2 regions of the Streptomyces sp. x-19 genome follow, and region 1 is predicted to be linked to the other one. Evidence: riboswitches for the same ligand, from Rfam matches in the RefSeq annotation. Region 1 holds a riboswitch; the other holds the start of a gene.

Evidence for each region. A riboswitch is a leader RNA that binds a small molecule or an ion and turns the genes downstream of it on or off. The one in region 1 is predicted to bind magnesium.
Region 2: it holds a riboswitch for magnesium, as region 1 does, so the genes downstream of both, ACLJT4_RS09505 (NRAMP family divalent metal transporter) here and ACLJT4_RS14860 (NRAMP family divalent metal transporter) in region 1, are expected to answer to the same signal.

The regions. Positions count from the first base shown of each region.
Region 1 is NZ_JAJPWK010000004.1:512,214-523,934, reverse strand. It holds gene ACLJT4_RS14890 (MFS transporter) at 1-2,119, shown strand, start outside; gene ACLJT4_RS14885 (DUF1269 domain-containing protein) at 2,411-2,917, shown strand; gene lpdA (dihydrolipoyl dehydrogenase) at 3,158-4,558, shown strand; gene ACLJT4_RS14875 (hypothetical protein) at 4,709-5,032, shown strand; gene ACLJT4_RS14870 (winged helix-turn-helix domain-containing protein) at 5,208-5,672, opposite strand; gene ACLJT4_RS14865 (hypothetical protein) at 6,250-6,597, opposite strand; gene ACLJT4_RS14860 (NRAMP family divalent metal transporter) at 6,700-8,343, opposite strand; M-box (ykoK) riboswitch at 8,650-8,822, opposite strand; partial or broken gene ACLJT4_RS14855 (helix-turn-helix transcriptional regulator) at 8,971-9,723, opposite strand; partial or broken gene ACLJT4_RS14850 (fasciclin domain-containing protein) at 9,986-10,294, opposite strand; gene ACLJT4_RS14845 (NAD(P)-dependent oxidoreductase) at 10,472-11,419, opposite strand.
Region 2 is NZ_JAJPWK010000003.1:185,176-196,896, reverse strand. It holds gene ACLJT4_RS09530 (1-deoxy-D-xylulose-5-phosphate synthase N-terminal domain-containing protein) at 1-987, opposite strand, end outside; gene ACLJT4_RS09525 (aspartate aminotransferase family protein) at 984-2,309, opposite strand; gene ACLJT4_RS09520 (aminoglycoside phosphotransferase family protein) at 2,461-3,606, opposite strand; gene ACLJT4_RS09515 (effector-associated constant component EACC1) at 4,083-4,457, opposite strand; gene ACLJT4_RS09510 (MgtC/SapB family protein) at 4,580-5,311, opposite strand; gene ACLJT4_RS09505 (NRAMP family divalent metal transporter) at 5,373-7,028, opposite strand; M-box (ykoK) riboswitch at 7,327-7,497, opposite strand; gene ACLJT4_RS09500 (hypothetical protein) at 7,650-8,429, shown strand; gene pls (epsilon-poly-L-lysine synthase Pls) at 8,878-11,721, shown strand, end outside.

The DNA of each region.
Region 1 (11,721 bases):
GGAGCGCGCCCGGTACCAGGGCTACATGCTCGGCACGTTCGCCACCTCCAGCGTCGCCGGTCCGCTGATCGGCGGCGCGCTGGCCGGCCAGGCCAGCCTGCTCGGCATCACCGGCTGGCGCTGGGTCTTCCTGGTCAACGTGCCGATCGGCATCGTCGCGCTGTTCGTCGTCGCCAAGGTCCTCAACATCCCGCACACCCGCCGGAACCGCCGCATCGACTGGTGGGGCGCGCTCACCATCACCATCGGCGTCGTCCCGCTGCTGCTCGTCGCCGAGCAGGGCCGGGAGTGGGGCTGGACCTCGGCGGAGTCGATCTCCTGCTACGTCATCGGCGTGGTCGGGATCATCGCCTGGATCTTCGTGGAGCGCTGGATCGGTGACGACGCACTGATCCCGATGCGGCTGTTCCGCAACGGCACCTTCAGCAAGACCAGCCTGCTGTCCGTGCTGATCGGCATGGGCATGTTCGGCGGGATGCTGATGATCCCGCAGTACCTCCAGATCGTGAAGGGCGCCAGCCCCACCAAGTCGGGCCTGGAGATGCTGCCGCTGATGGCGGGCATGATGATCGCCTCCATCGTGTCCGGCCAGATCACCGCCAAGACCGGTCGCTACAAGATCTTCCCGATCGTCGGCACCGCCCTGATGGTCGCCGCCATGCTGCTCTTCCACTACCGGGTCCAGTGGGACACCGCGCTGTGGGAAACCATGGTCTACATGCTGGTCTTCGGTCTCGGCCTGGGCGGCTGCATGCAGACCCTGGTGCTGGCCGTGCAGAACGCGGTCCCGCCGCAGGACATGGGCGTGGCCACCGCCTCCTCCACGTTCTTCCGTCAGATGGGCGCCACCGCCGGTACCGCGATCTTCCTGTCGGTGCTGTTCAGCACGGTCGGCGACAAGATCGGCGACGCGTTCAAGAGCGCCGCGTCCACCGCGCGCTTCCAGAGCGCGCTCAAGGACCCCGCGGTCCTGCACGACCCGGCCAGCAAGCCGGTGCTGGACATGCTCAAGCACCCCACCGGTGGTGGCTCCTCGGGCGTGCTGAGCGACTCCTCGTTCATCCAGCACCTGGACCCGCGACTGGCCGAGCCGTTCAAGCGCGGCTTCGCCGACTCCATGCACACCGTCTTCCTGATGGGTGCCGTCGTCGTCGCGCTGGCCTTCGTGCTGATGTGGTTCATCAAGGAGGTGCCGCTGCGGCAGATCTCCGGCCTCCAGGCACGGGCCCAGGCGGAGGCCGAGGCCAACGGCGAGGTGCCGCCCGCGGCGGACGCCACTCCGGTCGCCGTCCCGGCCCCGGAGGCGGTCGTCCCGGCCGCCGTGGCCGCCGAGAGCGTCCCGGACGCCGCGTCCGGCGCGTTGATCAGCGGCACCGTCCGCGACAGCGGCGGCCGGCCGGTTCCCCAGGCCGCGGTCACCCTGATCAGCGTCGGCGGGCGGCAACTCGGCCGCACCACCACCGACGCGGACGGCGGCTACGCACTGCCGACCACCGGTCCCGGCACGTACGTGCTGATCGGCTCGGCGGGCGCCCGCAAGCCGCAGGCCCTGACCGTCGTGGTGGGCGCCGAAGCGGTCTCGTTCGACCTGACGCTCAGCGGCGCGGCCGGCCTGTCCGGCGAGGTCCGCGAGGAGAAGAACGACGACCCGGTCCCCGGTGCGCTGGTCGTGGCCACCGACGTCCGCGGCGAGGTCGTGGCCTCCGGAGTCGTCGGCCAGGACGGCGGATTCGCGTTCGACGAACTGACCCCGGGCAGCTACACCCTGGCGGTCAGCGCAGAGCGCCACCGTCCGTCGGCCCTCCAGGTCGAGGTCGCCGCCAGCTCCCGCAACTGGTACGAGGTCCGGCTGACGCTGGGCGCGCAGGTCCGCGGCACCGTCCGGACCGCCCAGGGCAACTCGGTCGACGACGCCCGGGTGACCCTGCTGGACCCGGCGGGCAACGTCGTCGGCAGCGCCACCAGCGGTCACGACGGTGAGTACGTCTTCACCGACCTCGACAGCGGCGAGTACACGCTGATCGCCAGCGGCTATCCGCCGGCCGCCACCCCGCTGCGGCTGACCGCCTCCGGACAGGCCGAGTGCGACATCGAGCTCAGCCACGACACGGCGAACTGACACCCGTCACGGCGGTACGGCGAGGGCCCGGCGACTTCGGTCGCCGGGCCCTCGCCGCGTGCTGGCGGGCTCCCAGACCGTGCCTGGGGGAGCGTGGCGCAGGTCCGACGGGCCGGCCGGACGGCTGCCGGCGCCCGGCCCCGCGCGCATGAAGTGCACACGGTGGTGGGCCGGGGCTAGCTTGAAGAAGGAGGAGGCACTCACACCTGACCGCGCACGCCAGGCGCCGACACCGCGAGGCGCGTCCGGTCGTGCGTGAGCCGGTGGCCTCCTGAGGCGAGGGAGGCACCCATGTCAGACTTGATCATGATCGGGTACGACAGCGCGGAGCACGCCAGGCGGGCGGAGAGCCGCATCCTGGAGCTGGAACGCAAGCACGCCGTCGTCCTCACCGGCCTGGCCGTGGTCTCCGCCGACGCCGACGGGCACACCCACGTCGACACGCACGACGACATTCCACGCCGCGCCATCGCGACCTCGGCCACCGCGGGAGCACTGTGGGGCCTGGTCATGGGCATGCTGTTCCTCATGCCGGCCATCGGGCTGCTGGGCGCCGCACTGGGCGGACTGGCGGGCAAGCTCAACCAGTCCGGTCTCGACAAGCGGTTCCGCGACCGCGCCCACGAACTGCTCGAACCAGGCAAGGCCGCCGTCGTCGTCATGGCCACGAAGCTCAACGAGGGCCAGTTCGCCGCCGCCCTCCAGCCCTTGGGCGGAACGGTGCTGAAGACGTCCCTCTCGCAGTCCGACGAACACGAACTGGTACAGCAACTCGTCGGGGCCCCGCAGGCGGCCTGAACGAAGCGGAGCTCCGGCCCGCCCGCCGTCGCCGAACCGCCCGGCAGCCGTGCCGCCGACGAGGCCGCGGCCACCGCCCACCTGCACCGCCGCAGCGTCGCACCGCACCGCCGGCCCCCGGCTGGACCGCGGCGCGCTGCGGCCCCGGGCACCCCCGCTTAGGCTGCCGAGCATGAGCCAGCGAATCACCGGACGGTCCCCGTCCCGCGCCCACAACGGTGAACGACGCGGACGTCGGGCATGAGTCCGCACTTCGACGTGGTGGTCCTGGGCGCCGGCCCGGGTGGGTACGTCGCGGCCATCCGGGCCGCCCAACTCGGCCTGCGCACGGCGATCGTCGAGGCCAAGTACTGGGGCGGGGTCTGCCTCAACATCGGCTGCGTCCCGTCGAAGGCGCTGCTCCGCAACGCCGAGATCGCCCACCTCGTCAACCGGGAGGCGAAGACCTTCGGGATGCACGTCGAGGGCAGCGTCACCTTCGACTACCGGGAGGCGTACCTGCGCAGCCGCAAGGTGGCCGACGGCCGGGCCAAGGGCGTGCGCTTCCTGATGAAGAAGAACAAGATCGAGCAGTTCGAGGGGGTCGGCGCGTTCATCGACCCGCACACCCTGCACGTCACCCTGGGCGACGGCCGGACCGAGACCCTGTCGTTCGACCACGCGATCATCGCCACCGGCTCGGTGACCCGACTGCTGCCCGGCACCTCGCTCAGCCGCCGGGTGGTGACCTACGAGGAGCAGATCCTCTCCGACGAACTGCCGCGGAGCATCGTCATCGCCGGCGCGGGCGCCATCGGTGTCGAGTTCGCCTACGTCCTCCACAACTACGGCGTGGAGGTCACCCTCGTCGAGTTCCTGGACCGCGTCGTCCCGCTGGAGGATGCCGAAGTGTCCGCCGAACTCGCTCGGCGTTACCGCAAGTTGGGCATCAACGTCCTGCCGTCCACCCGTGTCGAGGGGATCGACGACTCCGGGGAGCGGGTGCGCGTCACGGTCACCACCGGCGGCCAGCGCCAGACCCTGGAGACCGACCAGGTCCTCCAGGCCATCGGATTCCAACCCCGCACCACCGGCTTCGGGTTGGAGAACACCGGCGTGCGGTTGACCGAGCGCGGCGCCATCGACGTCGACGGCCGGTGTCGGACGAACGTGCCGCACCTCTTCGCCATCGGGGACGTGACCGCCAAGCTGATGCTGGCGCACGCCGCCGAGGCGATGGGCATCGTGGCGGCGGAGACCATCGGCGGCGCGGAGACCATGGAACTGGACTACGTGATGATCCCGCGGGTGACGTTCTGCCAGCCGCAGATCGCCAGCTTCGGCTGGACCGAGGAACAGGCCCGCGACCGGGGCTTCGACGTCCGGGTGGCCAAGTTCCCGTTCACCGCCAACGCCAAGGCCCACGGCATCGGCGACACCGCGGGCTTCGCCAAGATCATCAGCGACGCCCGCCACGGCGAGATCATCGGCGCCCACCTCATCGGCCCCGAAGCCACCGAACTCCTCCCGGAACTGACGCTCGCCCAGAAGTGGGACCTCACCGTCCACGAGGTGGCCCGCAACGTCCACGGCCACCCCACCCTCGGCGAGGCGATCCAGGAAGCGATCCACGGCCTGGCGGGGCACATGATCAACATGTGAGCGCCGCGCACCTCCGCCAGGGCGCTGACCAGCGAGAAGCCGCCTCACCGGCGCCGCGCTCCCACCCGAGAGCACGGCCATCACCGCCTGCGCCACTTCTTCTCACGGGACGCATCTCAGAGCCACGATGGGAGGGGAAGGTGAGATGCCATGAGGATCGTGCCTGGCCGGAGGAATGCCGAGGTCATCGCCATGGTGGCGGTTCTGGTCGTGGCCGGCGCCGAGCTGCTGCTGATCGTTCTCGCCACCTCCCGGCAGCGCCCCGTGATCAGCGGCGTGCTGCTCGGCTCCGCCGCTGCAGGCGCCCTGGATGTCGCCGAGACGGGCCTCGTCGAGTACGGCACTGGTCCGCGGCGGGCGGACCGGGGGCGCCGGGCGGGCGACGGCCTCCTTCGCCGGGCGCTCGGTGCGGCGCTCCGGCGGCGACGGCGGTGGGGTCGGTGTTGGCGAGGGCTTCGGCACCGCCGGGCGTGACGTTTCCGGGACGCCGGGGTGGTCGGGCCGGCCGGGGGAAGTGGGGTGCTGTGGACCTGGGCCACACGCGCCACCAGGCCGGTGACCAGCGGATCGTCGCATGCGTACGGGGCAGGGATCGCATGGGTACCTCGTGGGTCACGTCCGGTCGGGAAGCGGTGGGAGGGGTAGGGGGTCAGACGGTGTTCCCGGAGCGGTTTCCGGGCAGCGGCTGAGGGCCCAACGCGTAGCCGATCCGATGCACGGTGCGGATCAGCGCCCGGTGGTCGGGGCCGAGCTTGCGGCGCAGCCGGGCGATGTGGACGTCTACGGTGCGCAGGTCGCCCATGGGTGCCTGCTGCCACACCAGTTCCATCAGCCGGCGGCGCGTGTGGATGCGGTCGGGGTAGGCGGCGAGATGGGCGATCAGCTCGAACTCCATACAGGTGAGGGGGAGTTGACGGCCTTCGATGGAGGCGCGTCGGATCGCGCAGTCGACGACGAGGCCGTCCACGCGGTACACGGGGGCCTGGGGCGGCTCCGTGGCCTCGGGGGTGTGCGGTGACCGCGGGACGGGCCAGGTCGTGTCCCGCACTCGTGGTGCGGGCGGGGTCGCCCGGTCGTGGTGGACGCGGTCGGCCGTGCGGTGGTTCATGGTCATGTCGTTTCCTGTCGGCTCGGTGTGTTGAGGACGGCCGTGCGTGGGGCGTGGGGCATGGGGCGTCGGAGGCGGCGCCGGCTTGGGGTGCTGGTGCGGCATGGCGGGCAGTGCTCACCTGCTCGCAGGAGCGGGCCGGATGGGGGAGGGGCGCCATGACCTCTCCGGGCAGGGAAGCGGGCGCGGGTCCCTACGGGTGCGGCGTCCGCGGAGCCGCTAGTGCCATGTGGCTTCGAGGCGGGGCCGGCCATCGGGGCCCGTGACGGTGTGCCAGTGGGCGTGCAGCCCAGTGGGCCGTTCCCGGCCGGTCGCCCCGGCCGCGGACGCCGGACGGGGCAGTGTGCGGACAACGGGGCTGTCGAGAGGGCTGTCGGCGATGCGCCGTAGCACTGCGGAGAGCAAGTCGCGTACGACGCGGCGGGTGTTCCCGCGGCGGAGGGCGGGCCGGTGGATGTGGACAGCGGTGAAGACGGACATGCGGGAGTCACCTCCGTGGGGCGGCGCGCTGTCGGCGTAGGACAGGCATGGCCGGGGGCGGGTGAACGGTGCGGTGGTGTGCGGGCTTCAGCGCCCGCGGGAGCTACGGAGCGTATCCGGCTCGGGTGGCCGAGGAGGCGGCTTCGGTGAGGCGATCGGCCGCGGGCAGCGGCAGGTCGGCGAAGCGGGCGAGCCAGTGGGCGTCGTGGCCCTGCTGGGCGAGGAGGTAGGCCAGGTGCACGCGCGGTTCGTACCTGGCGTGCGGGTCGCGGGGAAGGGGGCAGGTACCGGGGCCGTCGAGCAGGTACTCCCGCTCGGTGCCGTCCTGCAGGGCCAACCGCACACGCGGGCAGATGTGGCCGGTGGGGCTCGGGTCAGGACGTTCGTCGGTGGCGTGGTGGTGCCGCCGGGCCGGTGCGGTGAGCTTGGTGAGGTGCGGGAGAAGGCGCATGGGTGCCCTCCCATCTCCGTGAGGGGTCGGTGGGGTGGCGGCGGGCGGGGAGGTCCCGCCGCCACCCCGGCACGGGAGTGATCGGTCGTCGACGTGCGCGGGTCAGCTGCCGAGGGCAACCTGGACGATCTTGATGACGACCAGGACCGCCGCGACCAGCAGGTAGGTGCGCAGGGCTCCCATACCGATCTTGCGGCCGGTGGACATGACCGGCCGGGTCAGCGTCTCCAGCGGCGGCATCCGCCACGAGTCGCGGCCGGTGCGGTCGATGGGGTCTTCCTTGGTGGCGGTGCGCCGGCGGGTGAAGGCGTAGCCGGCGGCCAGTACCCCGGCGACGCCGCAGCCGGCCATGATGTCGAGGATGGCGGCCGCGCTGATGTCGGGGAAGAGCACCGAGGCGGTGAGGATGATCGACAGTGACACCAGGACGCCGACGACCGCCGCGGTGAAGGCGTTGGTCTTGGGCCCGTTCACCCACGGTCCGAGGACCTGCTTGTCGTTGCAGAGCAGCAGCAGGAAGACGGAGGCGGAGGGCAGCAGGACGCCGGCGAGGGTCTGCACGCCCTGGGTGAGCAGGCCGAGCGGGGAGCCGGGGATCAGCACGATGGTGGCCGCAGCGGCGACGAGGCCGGCGTAGACGGCGTAGAAGCCCTTGGCGCCCTTGACGCCCCGGTGCAGGGAGTGCTTCATCCCGAACACGTCACCGATCGCGTACGCGGTGGACAGCGACACCGCGAACGCGCCGATGATCGAGGCGTCCAGCAGGGCGATCGCGAAGAGGACACCGGCGACCTTGCCGGCCTTGGCCGAGATGCCGTTGATCAGGCCCGCGGTGTCGGTGAAGTCGCCGAAGCCCTTCGTCCCGGCGAACGCGGCGGCGACCAGGCCCATCAGGGCTGCGGCGCCGATGACGACGATGGCGATGCCGATCCACAGGTCGACCTTCTCGTACTTCATGAAGCGCGGGGTGATGCGCTTGTCGATCACGTAGGACTGCTGGAAGAACAGCTGCCAGGGCGCCACGGTGGTGCCCACGATCCCGATGATCAGCAACATGACGGTGGCCAACTCGCCGCTGCCGCCAGGGATGACCGGGGTCACGAAGTCGTGGGCCATCTGCGACGTCTTGGGATGGAGCATGAAGTAGAGCGGGACCAGGAGGAGCGAGGCGGCGCACAGGGCGACGGCGATCCGCTCGAAGCGGCGGAAGGACCCGGTGAAGGCGGAAGCGATGATGACGGCTGCGGCCAGGACCACCGAGGCCGTCTTCGGCAGCCCCAGGTAGTCGGCGGCCATGGTGATGCCGATGAACTCGGTGACCAGCGTCAGCGCGTTGAGCAGGAACAGGTCGATGACACTGAACGCGCCCCAGAACTTCCCGAACCGCTCCAGGATCAGGCGCGCGTGCCCCACTCCGGTCACCGCGCCGAGACGCAGCACCATCTCCTGGTTGACGTACAGGACGGGGACGAGCAGGAGCAGGGTCCACAGCAGCTGCGTGCCGTAGTTCTGTCCGGCCTGGCCGTACGTGGCGAAGGCGCCGGCGTCGTTGTCGCCGACCATCACGATCAGGCCGGGGCCGACTATCGCCAACAACGTCTTGAGCTTGGCGGACAGACCCCGGCGTTCGCCGGTGTCGTCGTGCTTGATGGTGCCGAGCGCACCGCGGATGTCGCCCACGTGCGCGTCGTCGAGGACGGCGCTGCGCGGTGCGGGAACAGTCTTGTCGTTGATCAGGCTGGTCATGGCGGGCCTCCCAATTCCCCCGTTGGGGAGCGGTGTTGAGGGCGCGCGGGAGCCGTCCCGTTGCGAGCGCGCAGCCCGGACACCCGGGACGGCGAAGGCCGTACGGGTGCCTGGGGCGTGGAGGCGCGTGCGCGCGGGAGAGGTGGTTACCGCGTACCGGAGGTCGAGAAGGACATGCGAATCCGGATGACGGGCCTACTGTGGCCCGGACTACTGCAACTGCAGTCCATGTCTCTCGCCTCCTCCCGGCCGGAGCGCACGTGGGCGCTGGACGACGCGGCAAGGAGCAGACCGGTCCCGATGACCGGTTCACCCCAACTCGTCAGAGCTTTGGCACTGCACGGCGTATTCCGCTTGTGGGGAAGCCACTTGGGGTCACCCCTTAGGCCGGGGAGACCTGTCCTGAACCTGGGCGTCTCTCGACGTCGTCGGGTCAGTGGCCTGTGTCCGTGCAGACGCCTCACCGAACGAGGTGCCTTCTTCAAACCTCCAGAAGCATAACGGCATAGTTGCGAGATCACGCAACTGCTTGGCGAAGTCTTGACGCGCCTCGCCACGGAACCCGTTCCCGGCCGCAGTCGTCGGAGTCCGTTGCCCGCCCAGGGGCCGGTCCGCAGCACAGAACGCCTGGGCGGACAGGTCCAGGGCGTCGAAGTCGAGGGTGAGTACGCCGACGGCGGGGTGACGGAAGGACTTGCGGCCGGTGTGGTGCAGGCGCACGTTGTGTTTGGCCCAGGCGGTGCGGAATTCCTCGCTGCGGGTGACGAGTTCACCGATCAGCTGCGTCAGGTCGTTGTCGTGCGGGGCGCGCCCGGCCTCGGTGCGCAGCAGGGACACGGTGGTGTTCAGGGATTGCTCCCAGTCGGGGAAGAAGTCGCGGCCGAGCGGGTCGAGGAACTGGAAGCGGGCGATGTTGGCCTGTTGGGCGGTGGGGTCGCGGAACAGGGGCGAGTACAGGGCGCGGCCGAGGGAGTTGGTGGCGAGGATGTCGAGGCGGCCGTTGCGGATGAAGGTCGGGGAGTCGGTCATGGAGTGCAGGACGCGCAGGACGCTGTCGGGGAGCGGGCCGCGGGCGCGCCTGCGGTGGGCCGGGCGTTTGGCGGCGGCGCGGGCCAGGTCGTAGAGGTGGGCGCGTTCGGCCTCGTCGAGATGGAGGGCGTTGGCGACGGCGTCGAGGACTTCTTCCGAGGCCCCGGTGATACGGCCGCGTCCCAGGCGGACGTAGTAGTCGACGCTGACGCCGGCGAGCATGGCGACTTCCTCGCGGCGCAGGCCCTTTACCCGGCGGTTGGTGCCGTAGGCGGGCAGCCCGGCCTGCTGGGGGGTGATCTTGGCGCGGCGGGAGGCCAGGAACTCGCGGATGTCGCTCTCGATGCTCACGCCTTCCACGCTAAGCCGGGCAGCGGTGGCCTGAGGTGCGGCCGATCTCCACTGCGCCGATCTCACGGGGCTCGCCGCCGACAGGAAGGGCGAGCGCGAACGTGGAACGGTATCTGACGCTATGTCAACTATCTTTCGCCGGCAGGGCGTCGGTGCCCGCCGCCTGGCCTGTGACACCCGCGACGGCGACGGCCGAGCCTGCTGCGGTCGCCGTCCCCCGGGTGCCCCGGCATGCACCGGGGCACCCGGACTCAGGCTCCGGTCAGCTCTTGGGCAGCAGGACGGTGTCGATGATGTAGACGGTGGTGTTGGCGGTCTGCACGTTGCCACAGACGACCTTGGCGGAGCCGTCGACCGTGTAGTTCTCGCCGGAGCCGGACGTGGTGAGCTTGTTCTTCGCCAGCGTCTCGTACGAGCCGTCAGCGAGCTTGGCCGGGGCGATCTTCTCACCGACGACGTGGCCGGTGAGGAACTTGGTCGTCATCGTCTTGTCAGTCAGGACCTTGTCCAGCCGGGCCTTGGGAATCTTGTTGGTGATCGATGCGCGTCCGGCCACAGCATCATCGCCTGGCCGTCTTCGACCGGTCCGCTCGGCGCGCCGAGGCCGCCGGCCGCTGTTGGTGGCGGGGCCGCCTGCTGGCGTGGCTGGCAGCCCCATGAGCCGTTCCCATCCCGGCTGGCGGTTCGGTCCGCGCGTTCTCGTCGAGGCCGCTCGTCGTCTCCTGCGATCCGGCCGAGTCAGGGCCGGTCAGGCGTGCGGTGACAGGCCGTCGTCCACGGGGATGTCCTGGGCCTCCAGGGTGATGCCGGAGTTCCTGGCCTGTTCGAGGATCAGGGCGGCGAAGTCCTCCTCGACGTGCCCCGCGCCGATGGCACCCGCGATCAGCTGAGCGGTGGCGGCGGCGAGCGGCATCGGGACCTCCAGCTCGCGGGCGGCAGAAAGCCCCAGGTCGAAGTCCTTGCGCAACAGCGGCATGGTGAACGTCGGTGTGAAGTCCAGGTTGACCAGCGCGGGCGACTTGTAGCGGGTGTAGAGCGAACCCAGCACGGATGCGTTGAGGAATTCCAGGAAGGCGGAACGGCTGACACCGCCCTTCTCCGCGAGAACGGTGATCTCGGCGAGCGACTGGGTGACGACGCCGAGGAAGACGTTGTGTGCGATCTTGACGAGCCGGGCGACTTCCCCCTCGCCGACATAGGTCACTCCGCGCCCCAGCAGGGCGAGCAACGGCTCGACCTGGTCGAACGCCTCGCGCGAGCCGGAGACCGCAACGGTCAACTTGCCCGCGGCGATCACCTTCGGGTTCCCACTCACCGGGGCGGCCAGGAAGTCGGTGCCACGCTCGGTGGCTGCTTTCCGCATCAGCGCGGAGGTTTGCGTCGACACCGTGGAGCTGTCCACCAGCACCCCCGGTGCGGCATCGGGTGAGGTCAGCACACCGCCCGGCCCTGTGATGACGGCCTCCAGGTCAGGCGAGGCGGAAACCATGCTGAAGACGACGTCCCGGTCCGCCAAACCGACCGGCTGGTCGACGACCGTGGCTCCCCGTTCAACCAGGGGCTCGGCCTTGGCGCGGGTCCTGTTGTAGACGACTACGTCGTGCCCCGCGTCCAGCAGCCGGGCGGCGAGTTGGAATCCCATGCGGCCGGTGCCGATCCAGCCGATGCGCGGTCGATCCTGGGCGACGTACGGCATTTCTCTACCTCGTTCCTGGAAGAAGACCGGCCCAAGCAGCCCCGGCCCCGCAGCTCAAGCGGACGGCCCGTGACGTACGACCGGCCCTGTGTCGACCTACGACGGCCACAGCATCAGGTTTCCTACCCATTCCGTGCTGCCTGGAGTGACAAGCATCCAAAGCCGCCGAACCGGGCGGCCTGGCGGTACTCGGACGGCACAGCGACCACCTGGCGACGCCCAGGACACCCCGCACGGGCCACCGACATCGCGGGGCGGGCCGCGCAGGCTCTGCGAGCCGACCTGCTGCACCATGGCCGTGA
Region 2 (11,721 bases), on a different contig from region 1:
CAGTCCGAAGCGGGCGGCCATGTCGGCGGTGAAGACGGCCAGTTCGCGTCCGGTGCGCTCCCGGTAGGCGGCCAGCGCCGCGCCGGAGGTGTTGGCGAAGGAGACCTTGGCCGGGCGGGGTGCGGTGGCCGGCGCGGTGGTGGCGGGTTTGAAGCTGTGGTCGCCCTTGCGCGTGCGGCACACCAGCGCGGCGGAGGTCGGCGCGGCCAGCAGCGCGCCGAGGGAGTCGCGGACGGTGGCGGTGTCCAGGCCGTCGACCTCCTCGACCCGGTCCAGGTAGCTGGCCAGGTAGCCGCGGCTGAGCGGCTTGAGGAGCGGCTCGATGCCCTTGTCGTTGGTGTCGACGACGAGGACCAGGTTCTTCAGGTCCGCTTCGTGGGCGAAGCGCAGGCACTCGAAGACCACGCCCTCCTGCAACTCGCCGTCGCCGGCCAGGCAGACCACCTTGCGGTCCTCGCCGCGGCGGGTCAGCTCCCAGGCGAGGCTGACGGCCTGGGCCACGCCCACCCCCAGGCTGTAGCGCATGGTGTTGGTGAAGCCCAGGTCCTGGTGGACGACGCCGGTCAGGCCGCCCTGGTGGAGGGTGGCCAACGGGGCGAACGGGAAGGTGCCGCGGACGTAGTGCTCGGCGTAGAACGCGGGGGCGATGTGCCCGCGCCCGACGATGAGTTCGGCCGGTCCCGGCCCGTCTTCGGGCACCAGGCCGAGGTCGAAGCAGGCCCGTACGAGCGGCAGCGACGACAGGTTGCTCTGGTAGTTGCCGGACCCGGCGATCTCGTGCATCCGCAACAGCACCCGCGCACTGTCGTCGTAGAGCCGCTCGGGCACGGCGGCGGCCAGTTTGCGCAGGCTCTCCAGCAGCGGGCCGGTGTAGCCGCCCCGGGCGAGCTCGTCGAGTTCGCGCTGCACCACGGCCCGCTCCGGCTCGGTGAGCCGGGGCGCCGCGGCCGTGGCCGGGCCCTGCACGAGGGCGTGCAGGGCGCTCATCGGGCCGCCCCGCAGACCTCGTCCAGGGCCTCGCCGAGGATCCCCAGGGCCTCGTCCACCTCGGCGCGGGTGGTCACGAACGCCGGGGCCAGCACGAACCAGTCGTCCTGACCGCGCAGGATCAGGCCCCGCTGCAGACAGGCGCGGGCGACCCGTTCGCCGATCGGGCCCTGCCCGCCGTCGTCGGCATCGGCGAGCTTGGCGCCGTACAGCAGGCCGATCGCGCGCAGGGTGCCGCGCCCCGTGACCAGTTGCCGCAGTCGGGGCTCGATGTACTGCGCCAACTCGCGCACCTTGGTGAGGTAGTCGCCGTCGTGGAACAGCCTCACCGCGGCCAGGCCCGCCGCCGACGCCATGGGGTTGGCGGCGTAGGTGTGGGAGGGGGCGAAGGCGCGCGCTCCGTCGGCGTCACCGAGCACGGCGGCGATCCGCTCGCCGATCAGGACCGCGGCCAGCGGCGCGTAGCCGCCGGAGATGCCCTTGCCGACGCACATCAGGTCGGGGGTGACGCCGAAGGTCTGCGCGGCGAAGGGCTGGCCGGTGCGGCCGAAGCCGGTGACGATCTCGTCGAACACGAGCAGGATGTCGTGCCGGTCGCAGATGTCGCGGAGCCGGGCGAAGTAGTCGGCCGACGGGATCGCCATCCCGCGCAGGTGGATGACCGGTTCGATGACCAGGGCGGCCACCGAGTCGGCGCCCTCGGCCTCGATGGTCCGCTCGATCATCTCCGCGGCCAGCGCGGCGGACCGGTCCGGTGCGACGCCCCAGAACTCCTCCAGGCAGTCCGGCGGCCAGACGTGGACGACGCCGGGCAGCCCCGGGCCGAAGCGGCTGACGTCGGGCCGGCCGGTCAGGGTGAGCGAGCCGAAGGTGGCCCCGTGGTAGCCGTGGTAGTGGCTGAGCACCTTGACCTTGTCGGGCCGGCCGTGCGAGCGGTGGTAGAGGCGGGCCAGCCGGATGGCGGCCTCGATGCTCTCCGATCCGCCGTTGACCAGCTTGGCGGCCGTGATGCCCTCGGGGGCCAGGTCGACCAGGGCCCGGGCCAGGTCGAGCGCGGCCTGGTTGGCGCCGTGCAGCGGGGGGTTGAACGGCATGGTGTGCAGCTGCTGTTGGACGGCCTGGGCGATGGGCTCGCAGTCGTACCCGAAGCAGGACACGAACACGCCCGACATGGCGTCCAGGAAGCTGCGCCCGGTCGCGTCGGTCAGGCGGACGCCCTTGGCGGAGCTGAAGAGCAGCGAGTCTGTGGAGTGGGGGACCTCGAAGCAGTAGGCGGACAGGTCGGTCGGCCACGGCGAAGCCGCGGACTCCTGTGCGGGCATGCGGGAACTCTTTCTGTGCGGGGGATGAGCAACGGAGCACTCTGCGGAGGCGACCGCAGTGAGTGACGAGGCGTCAGAAAGATGGGGGAGGACGGTGCCGGGTCGCCGCGCGGGCCCGGTCAGTGGCCGTCCGGGTACCGGTCCGGCGTCCTCACCGGGCGGGCGCCGACGGGGCGGGAGCGGTCAGCAGGCGGTGGATCTCCCCGCGGCGCGCCGGCGACAGCAGGTCGAAGTAGCCGAGCCAGACGGGGCTGAGGATGTTCCGTTCCAGGATGTCCTTGGCGATGTCGACGATCACCGGCAGTGAGTGGGCCACGAGCAGCGGCATCAACAGCCGTTCCTCGCCCGGCCGCAGCAGCCCGCGGTCGGTCGCGGTCCGGGTGAACGCGGTCAGCGACCGGCGCCGTTCCGCGGGCTCGGCGATGCGTCCGGCGGCCTCGGCCAGCCAGGCCAGGTCCAGGAGCCGGTCGCCGACGTGCACGTTGTCGAAGTCGAGGACGCCTTGGACCCGCGGCCGGCCGCGGGGACCGTCGTCGGTGAGCACGAAGTGGTGGTGGTGCAGGTCGCTGTGGACGACCGCGGGTCGGGGCACGGGGTCCCCGACGGCGGGCACGTCGGCCTGCCGTGGGAGGTGTCCGGCCGCCACCGTCTCGCGCAGCACCGAGGCCGCTGCGCGGTGCCAGTCGCCCTCGCCCTCCTCGGCCAGGGGCAGCAGCCGCTCCTCGGCGTCCCGGAGCGCCGTCGGCCAGTGCTCCTCGTCGACCAGCCGGGGCAGCGGGATCGGTGCCAGTTCCTCCGACCACCCCGGCGGCAACCGGTCCAGGGCGGTGCGCAGGTCCAACCCGGTGCGGACCACCTCCCGTGCCTCGGCGGGGGTGAACCACGCCACGGAGGCGCCGTCCAGGCAGGGGCTGAGTTCGCACACCAGGCCCTGGCACCACACGCTGGTGGCGCCGTCCGCCGCCGGCACGGCCGCCGGAACGGGGACTCCCAGACCCCGGCAGTGTGCCGCGATCCGCTCCTTGAGCGGGTAGAAGCGGCGCTGTCGCGCGGCGTCGGGGTTCAACTGGACCTTCAGCACATGACCGTTGCCGGGCAGGTCGACGTGCCACAGTCCGGCGGTGTGGCTGAGCGGCGCGGCCCCGTCGGACACGAGAGGCCGGACCGGCAGTCCGGCCCAGGGCCCGCCCCAGGCCGCCGCCAGCACGCCGCGCACCCACTCCGCGCTGCCCGGCGGCGCGTCACCGGGCACCGAGAGGACCTCCCGGTCGTGCTCCTGCCGTTCCTGACTGTGCATGTCGTCCCTGTTCGCGAGGCGGCTACGGGTGCCACTCCACCGCATTCGTCCGCCTCCGGACCAGATCCGAACGGTCCCTTCCCCGGGGCAGGGGCCGCTGCCCGATCGACGCCCCCCTGCCCGCCGACCGACCCGTCCCGCGCCCGGCCGCGGAGTCCTGCCCGCCCCGCCCGGCGTCCGCGGCCACCCCGTGCCGCCGCCGGTCGCGGCTGCGCACGGTCGATGGCCTGACGGTCCTCGACCGGCCGGCCACCCGCCCTGCCCTCCCGTCAGGACCGAACGGCCCGCCGGCGTTGCCCGAACGGTCCTCGCCCGGCTGCCCGATCGTCGGCGACGGCCCCGGCCGCAGCCACCCCGCCCACCCGGCAGGCGGCCGTGCCGGCCCGCCGGCCCCGCCCCGAGCGGGCGCAACGCACGGCACCTGGCGGGCCACGCCCCAGGGCAGGCGCCGTTACGCGCCCCTCAGCGGCCTGCGACTACCGGTCGGTCCCCGCACCGGGGTCGTCGAGGAGGCGCGCGATGTCGCGCACCAGCGCCTGCGGGTCGACGCCCTTGGCGTCCACCTCAAGGGTGCGGCCGTCCCGGGTGCTCAGGGTGATCCGGAGGTCGGAGCGCCGTTGGGCGATCCAGGTGGCCAGGCAGTTGGCCAGCACCGCGCCCACGCCTCCGGAGCCGACGGCCACCGCGAGCACGTCCAGCGCCCCGCCCATCTCGCCGGGTGCGGGCGGGGAGTGCACCGCCCGCACCCGGCCGCGCAGCCCGTCCTCATGGCGCAACCAGTCCATCAGGGAGGGCAGTTGGTCCGCGGCGCCCGGTAGGCGCAACCACAGTTCCGGTACTCCGTCGGTCATCACGCGACCATCCTGGCCGATGCGCGCGCCGCCCGGTCGTGGTCCGCGAAAAACGGTCGTGCCGCAGTGCTGTCGGAGTCCGGGCGGGGCGGTCGCGGCTCCGGACGGCGCTCCCTGCCACCTCACGCCAACGCGGACTGTTCGGGGGCGACCTCGGACGCGTCGAGGTGCCAGTGCAGGTCGCGGACGTCCGGTTCCAGGGAGAGTCGGGCGATGACCTGTTCCAGGGCCTGGGCGAGGTCGCCGGAGACGGTCACCGAGGCGCGGATGCCGGTGGTGTCCTCGGCGTCGCGCCGGGCCCGCAGGCCGATGGGGGTCAGGCCGGACGAGGTGAGGGCCTGGAGCAGGAGGGCGCGGATGTGCGTCTCCGCGCGGCGCTCGCAGACCACGTGCACGGTGGCGAGGACGGCCGCGTCGGGGTCGGATCCGGACGCCGGGGCCCGGTCCAGGAGTCGTCCCGCCGGGCGCAGCACGAGGTGCACGGCGAGGACGGCGAGGGTGCCGAGGACGGCGAGTTCGAGGCGCCCGGAGGCGGCCAGCACGCCGACCGCCGCCGAGCACCACAGGGTGGCGGCGGTGTTCAGGCCGCGCACCCCCGCCCCGTCGCGCAGGATCACCCCGCCGCCGAGGAAGCCGATGCCGGAGACCACGTACGAGGCGACGCGGGTGGGGCTGCCGGAGTCCCCGACGGCGGTGCTGTAGAGGACGAAGAGCGTGGCCCCGGCCGCGACCAGGGCGTTGGTGCGCAGTCCCGCCATCCTGGCGCGCCACTGGCGCTCGACACCGATGAGCGCTCCGCAGGCCACGCCGGTGGCGAGTCGGACAAGGAAGTCGACGACGGTCAGGGTGTGCATGGGAGCACCTCCTCGGGAACGGGTGGGGTGGGGGACGGGTGTCGGCGCCGGGCCGGAAACCTCACTGGCCGAGCGCCACTTGGACGAGCTTGACGACGACCAGGACCATGGCGAGCAGCAGGTACGTCCGCAGCGCGGTCAGGCCGATCTTGTGTCCGGTGGAGAGCACCGGCCGGGTCAGCTCCGCCAGGGGCGGCATCCGCCAGTCCTCGCGGCCGGTGCGGTCCACCGGACGCCTGCCGCGCGCCCAGCCCTTGCGGCGCCGCCGCAGTTCCGCGTACCCGAGCGCCAGCACCCCGGCCGCGCCGCAGCCCGCCATGAGGGTGAGGATGCTGCCCGCGTCGATGTCCGGGAAGAGGACCGCGGCGGTGAGGATCACCGAGAGGGTGACCAGGACGCCGACGACGGCGGCGGTGAAGGCGTTGGTGCGGGGGCCGTTGACCCACGGGCCGAGCACCGCCCGGTCGTTGCACAGGAGCAGCAGGAAGACGGAGGCGGACGGCAGCAGCACCCCGGCCAGGGTCTGCACGCCCTCGGTGAGCAGGCCCAGCGGCGACCCGGGGATCAGCACGATCGTGGCGGCCGCGGCGACCAGCCCCGCGTAGACGGCGTAGAAGCCCTTGGCGCCGCCGACGCCGCGGTGCAGGGAGTGCCGGATGCCGAAGACGTCGCCGATGGCGTACGCGGTGGACAGGGACACCGCGAAGGCGCCGATGATCGAGGCGTCCAGCAGGGCGATGGCGAACAGCACCCCGGCGAGCTTGCCGGCGTGGGCGGTCAGGCCGTGCGCGATGCCGGCGGTGTCGGTGAAGGCTCCGGCGCCCGCGGTGCCGGCGAAGGCGGCGGCGGTGCACCCCATCAGGGCGGCGGCGCCGAGCACCACGATGGCGATGCCGATCCACAGGTCGGCCTTCTCGTAGCCCATGAAGCGCGGGGTGATCCGCTTGTCGATGACGTAGGACTGCTGGAAGAAGAGCTGCCAGGGCGCGACGGTGGTGCCGACGATGCCGATGATCAGCAGCATCACCGCGGACGGTCCGCCGGGTCCGCCGGGCAGGTGCGGGACGACGAAGTCGTGGGCCATCTGCCCGGTGGACGGGTGGACCAGGAAGTACAGCGGGACGAGCAGCAGGGACGCCGCGCACAGGGTGATGGCGATCCGTTCGAACCTGCGGAACGACCCGGTGAAGGCGGAGGCGATGATGACGGCCGCGGCCAGCAGGACCGCGCCGACCTTGGGCAGCCCCAGGTACCCGGCGGCGAGGGTGATGCCGATGAACTCCGTCACCAGCGTCAGCGCGTTGAGCAGGAACAGGTCGATGACGGAGAAGGCGCCCCAGAACTTCCCGAACCGCTCCAGGATGAGCCGGGCGTGCCCCACTCCGGTGACGGCGCCGAGCCGGAGCACCATCTCCTGGTTGACGTAGAGCACCGGGACGAGCAGCAGCAGGGTCCACAGCAGGTGGGTGCCGTAGTTCTGGCCGGCCTGGCCGTAGGTGGTGAAGGCACCGGCGTCGTTGTCGCCGACCATCACGATCAGGCCGGGGCCGACGACGGCGAGCAGGGTCTTGAGCTTGGCGGACAGGCCCCGGCGCGGGGCGGTGTCGTCGTGCCGGATGGTGCCGAGCGCGCCGCGGATGTCACCGGTGTGCGCGTCGTCGAGCACGGCGGTGGGGTGCGGTGCGGGGGCCGTGGTGCGGACGGTGGTCTCGGTCATGGCGACCTCCCAAGTCCCCCGGGCGGGGGAGGTGTTGGGGGCGCGAGGCAGCCGTCTTCCCTGCGCGGGAGCGCAGCACGGCGACCCGTGTCGGCGCATGGCCGTACGGGGGCGTGGTGCGGCGGGGAGGCCGCGCAGGGAAGGTGGCTACCGCGTGCCGGAAGAATGCGAGGGCAAGCGGAGGTGGGGCCGATGATGGCCCGGACTACTGCAATCCATGTCTCTCGCCTCCTTCCGGCCGGGGCGCACGGGACGCGCCGTCGTCGATCCGGCAAGGAGCGGCCGGTCACCGTCGACCGGCTCACCCCCACTCGTCAGAGCTTTGGCACGTCACGGCGTAGCCCCGGGTGGGGCAGCCACTTGGGGTCACCCCTTGGGCCGGGGAGACCTGTCCTGATCCGGAGCGTCTCTCGACGGGTGGGATCAGTGGCCTGTGTCCGTGACGACGCCTCACCGAACGAGGTGCGTGCTTCGTCAAACCTCTAGGAGTCTAGACCCTGTCGATGGACACTTGCGCAATCGCGCAAGTTTTTGACCGACTCTTAACCCCGCGGCGGACCGCCCGGCCGCCCCGGTCCGACGTGCTGGACACCGCGTCGACCTCGGGTGAGCATGAGCCGCATGTCCCAGGACCCCGAGCCCGGCACGCCGGGCGAATCCGGTACCGAAGCCGAGCGGTTGGACCGCATCGAGGCGCTGCTGGCGCCCGCCGTCGCGGGGGTGGCGGAGGCGGGGCACCGGCTGCGCCCGGCCTGGCGGCGGGTCACCCGCGGTGAGCCCCGCTGGCCCTCGACGTGCGCGGTGCTGCTGGCGGCGGCGTTGCAGTGGCTGCTGCCGGAGCGGTTGGCGATCCATCCGGAGTGGCTGCTGCCGGGGCTGGAGATCGCGCTGCTGCTCGTGCTGGTGCTGGCCGACCCGTACCGCATCGAGCGGGTCTCGTGGCTCTACCGGGGGGCGGGGCTGGTGCTGATCGCGATGATCAGCACCGCGAACGGCTGGTCCGCGGTGCACCTGGTGATCGGCCTGGTCCGCGGTACGGAGGGCAGCGACGCCGGACCGCTGTTGGCGACCGGCGGCAGCATCTGGGCCACCAACGTGATCGTCTTCGCGCTCTGGTACTGGGAGTGGGACCGCGGCGGGCCGGTCGCCCGGGTCCACGCGGTGCGCCGCTACCCGGACTTCCTCTTCCCGCAGATGGCGACGCCGGAGCTGGCCCCGGAGCACTGGGAGCCGCAGTTCGCCGACTACCTGTACCTGTCGTTCACCAACGCCACCGCCTTCAGTCCCACCGACGTGATGCCGCTGACCCGCTGGGCGAAGCTGCTGATGCTGGTGCAGTCGGCGGTCTCGTTGCTGACCGTCGTCCTGGTGGTGGCCCGGGCCGTGAACATCCTCAAGTAGGCGGCGCCGGCGCCCCGTTGGTCGACGTTCGCGGGTGTCTCGGGGTGTACCGGACGCACGGCGAGGGTATGGCCGCGTCATGACACCGCGATGAGGTCGGCGTGAGAAGTCGATGAATATGTGCTCAGTTGCGCAATCATTTAGACAAGGCTTGACCGGTTGACCCGTGACCGATCGGGATCACGGTCCTGACCTGCGGTTTTGTCGGCGCGGGGGAGTGGTGCCGAAAACAATCCCCGGCCGGAGTCAATTCTTTCCCACGCCGTGGTCAGGCGCCGCGGCCGCTTTCCCGGCGCTGCCTGCCCAAGCGCCCGATGGCCGCATTCACAGCACGTTCGAATTGCGGAACAGATCGCCCGGCAGGCGAACCCCCTGCCTGAGCAGCGACATCTCTAGGGGCGAACGTCCGAGGGTCATCCACCCACCGGCACCGAACAGAGGCATATCGATGTCGTCGCCCCTTCTCGAATCGTCCTTCGAGCCGTCCGAACCAGTGCCCCAACGGGCCCTGTACCGCACCGCCGGCACCCCGGCCCCGCGGACCCTGCTCGACGTGCTCGATGCCACCGCCGCCGCACATCCCCAGGCGATCGCCCTCGACACGGGCTCCGAGGCGCTCACCTACCGCGACCTGTGTATCGAGATCGAACGCCGCGCACGGCAGCTCAGGGACCGTGGCATCGGTCCCGGCGACCGGGTCGGAGTCCGCGTCCCCTCCGGGACCGCCGAGCTGTACCTGTCCATCCTCGCCGTCCTGCGCAGCGGAGCGGCCTACGTGCCGGTCGACGCCGACGACCCCGACGAGCGGGCCGCCACCGTCTTCCGTGAGGCCGCCGTCTGCGCCGTCCTCGGCCCCGACGGCCCGCTGCCCGGCCCGGCCCGGCCCCTCGGCGACCCGCGTTCCGCGGGCCCCCACGACGACGCCTGGATCATCTTCACTTCGGGTTCGACCGGCGCGCCCAAGGGCGTGGCGGTCAGCCACCGCTCCGCCGCCGCCTTCGTCGACGCCGAGGCCGCCCTGTTCTGCCAGGACCGGCCGTTGGGCCCCGGCGACCGGGTGCTGGCCGGGCTGTCCGTCGCCTTCGACGCCTCCTGCGAGGAGATGTGGCTCGCCTGGCGGTACGGCGCCTGCCTGGTGCCCGCACCCCGCGCGCTGGTCCGGGCCGGCCACGAACTCGGCCCCTGGCTCGTCGAGCGCGGCATCACCGTCGTCTCCACCGTGCCCACCCTCGCCGCGCTCTGGCCGGACGAGGCGATGCGCCGGGTCCGCCTGCTGATCGTCGGCGGCGAATCCTGCCCGGCCGGGCTCGTCGACCGCTTCGCCGGACCCGGCCGCGAGATGTGGAACACCTACGGCCCGACCGAGACCACCGTCGTCGCCTGCGCCGCCCGCCTGCTGCCGGGCGAGCCGGTCCGCATCGGCCTGCCCCTGGAGGGCTGGCAGCTCGCCGTCGTCGACCGCACCGGGCAGCCGGTGCCCTTCGGCGCCGAGGGCGAACTGCTGATCAGCGGCGTCGGCACGGCCCGCTACCTCGACCCCGCCAAGGACGCCGAACGGTTCCGGCCCGATGACGCCCTGGGGGCCGCCCGCGTCTACCGCACCGGAGACCTGGTCCGGGCCGAACCCGAGGGCCTGCTCTTCGTCGGCCGCGCCGACGACCAGATCAAACTCGGCGGCCGGCGCATCGAGCTGGGCGAGATCGACGCCGCCCTGGCCGCCCTGCCCGGCGTCCGCGGGGCCGCCGCGGCCGTCCAGACGACGCCGGCCGGCACCCAGGTGCTGGTCGGCTACGTCGTTCCCGAGCAGCGCACCGCCGACGGTTCCAGCTTCCAGCAGGACAAGGCCCGCGCACTGCTCCAGGAACGCCTGCCCGCGCAGTTGGTCCCGGTCCTCGCGGAGGTCGAGTCCCTGCCCACCCGGACCTCCGGCAAGGTCGACCGCAAGGCGCTGCCCTGGCCGCTGCCGTCCGCCCCGGTCGACTCCGCCACCGGCGATCCGGCCGCGGCGCTGGACGGCACCACCGCCCGGCTCGCCGGGATCTGGCAGGAACTCCTCGGCGTCCGGCCCGGCCCGGACAGCGACTTCGTCTCCCTCGGCGGCACCAGCCTGGTCGCCGCCCGCATGGCGTCCCAGCTCCGCATCCACCACCCCGGCGTCTCGGTCGCCGACCTCTACCGCCACCCGGTGCTGCGCGACATGGCCGAGCACCTCGACTCGCTCGGCGGCCCGGTGGACGAGGTCCGCCCGGTCCGCCCCGTCCCGCGCCGCACCGGACTCGTCCAACTCCTCGTCCAGACCGGCCTGTACGGCATCGCCGGCCTGCGCGGGCTGGTCGGGCTCGCGCTCGCGGACAATGTCCTCGGCCTGCTCGCCCCACAGGTCTGGGCCCCGCACACCGCGTGGTGGCTGATCGTCGTCGGCTGGGTGGTGCTCTACAGCGCCCCGATGCGCTGCGCCCTCGGCGCACTGGCCGCCCGCACGCTCGCCGGCACCATCAAGCCCGGCGCCTACCCGCGCGGCGGCGCCACCCACCTGCGCCTGTGGACCGCCGAACGCGTCGTCGCCGCCTTCGGCGTCGCCTCCCTGCTCGGCACCCCCTGGGCGCGGCTCTACGCCCGGAGCCTGGGCTGCACCACCGGGCGGAACGTGGCGCTGCACACCATGCCGCCGGTCACCGGCCTCGCCGAACTCGGCGACGGCTGCAGCGTCGAACCCGAGGCCGACATCTCCGGCTGGTGGCTCGACGGCGACACCCTGCACATCGGCGCGGTCCGGATCGGCGCCGGCGCCCGCGTCGCCCACCGCAGCATGCTGATGCCCGGCGCCGTCGTCGGTCAGGGCGCCGAACTCGCCTCCGGCGCCTGCCTGAACGGTGAGATCCCCGACGGCGCCTCGTGGTCCGGCTCCCCGGCCCGCCCGGCCGGCGCCGCCGAGCGGATGGCCGGCGCCGCCTGGCCCGCCCCCGCCTGGCAGCGCTCGCGCCGCTGGAGCGCCGCCTACGGACTGGCCCTGCTGGGCCTGCCGCTGCTGGCCCTGCTGTCCACCGCGCCCGCCCTGGTCGGCGCGTACTTCCTGCTCCGCGACAGCGGCACCCTCGCCACCGCCGCGCTCCGCCTGCTGCTGGCCGTTCCGGTCTTCACGCTCCTGACCACCGGCTGCTCCCTCCTCGTCACCGCCGCCGTGGTGCGCCTCCTCGGCCGCGGCATCACGCCGGGGCTGCACCCCGCGAGTGGTGGCGTCGCCTGGCGCGCCTGGTTGGTGACCCGCCTCCTGGACGGCGCTCGCGGCAGC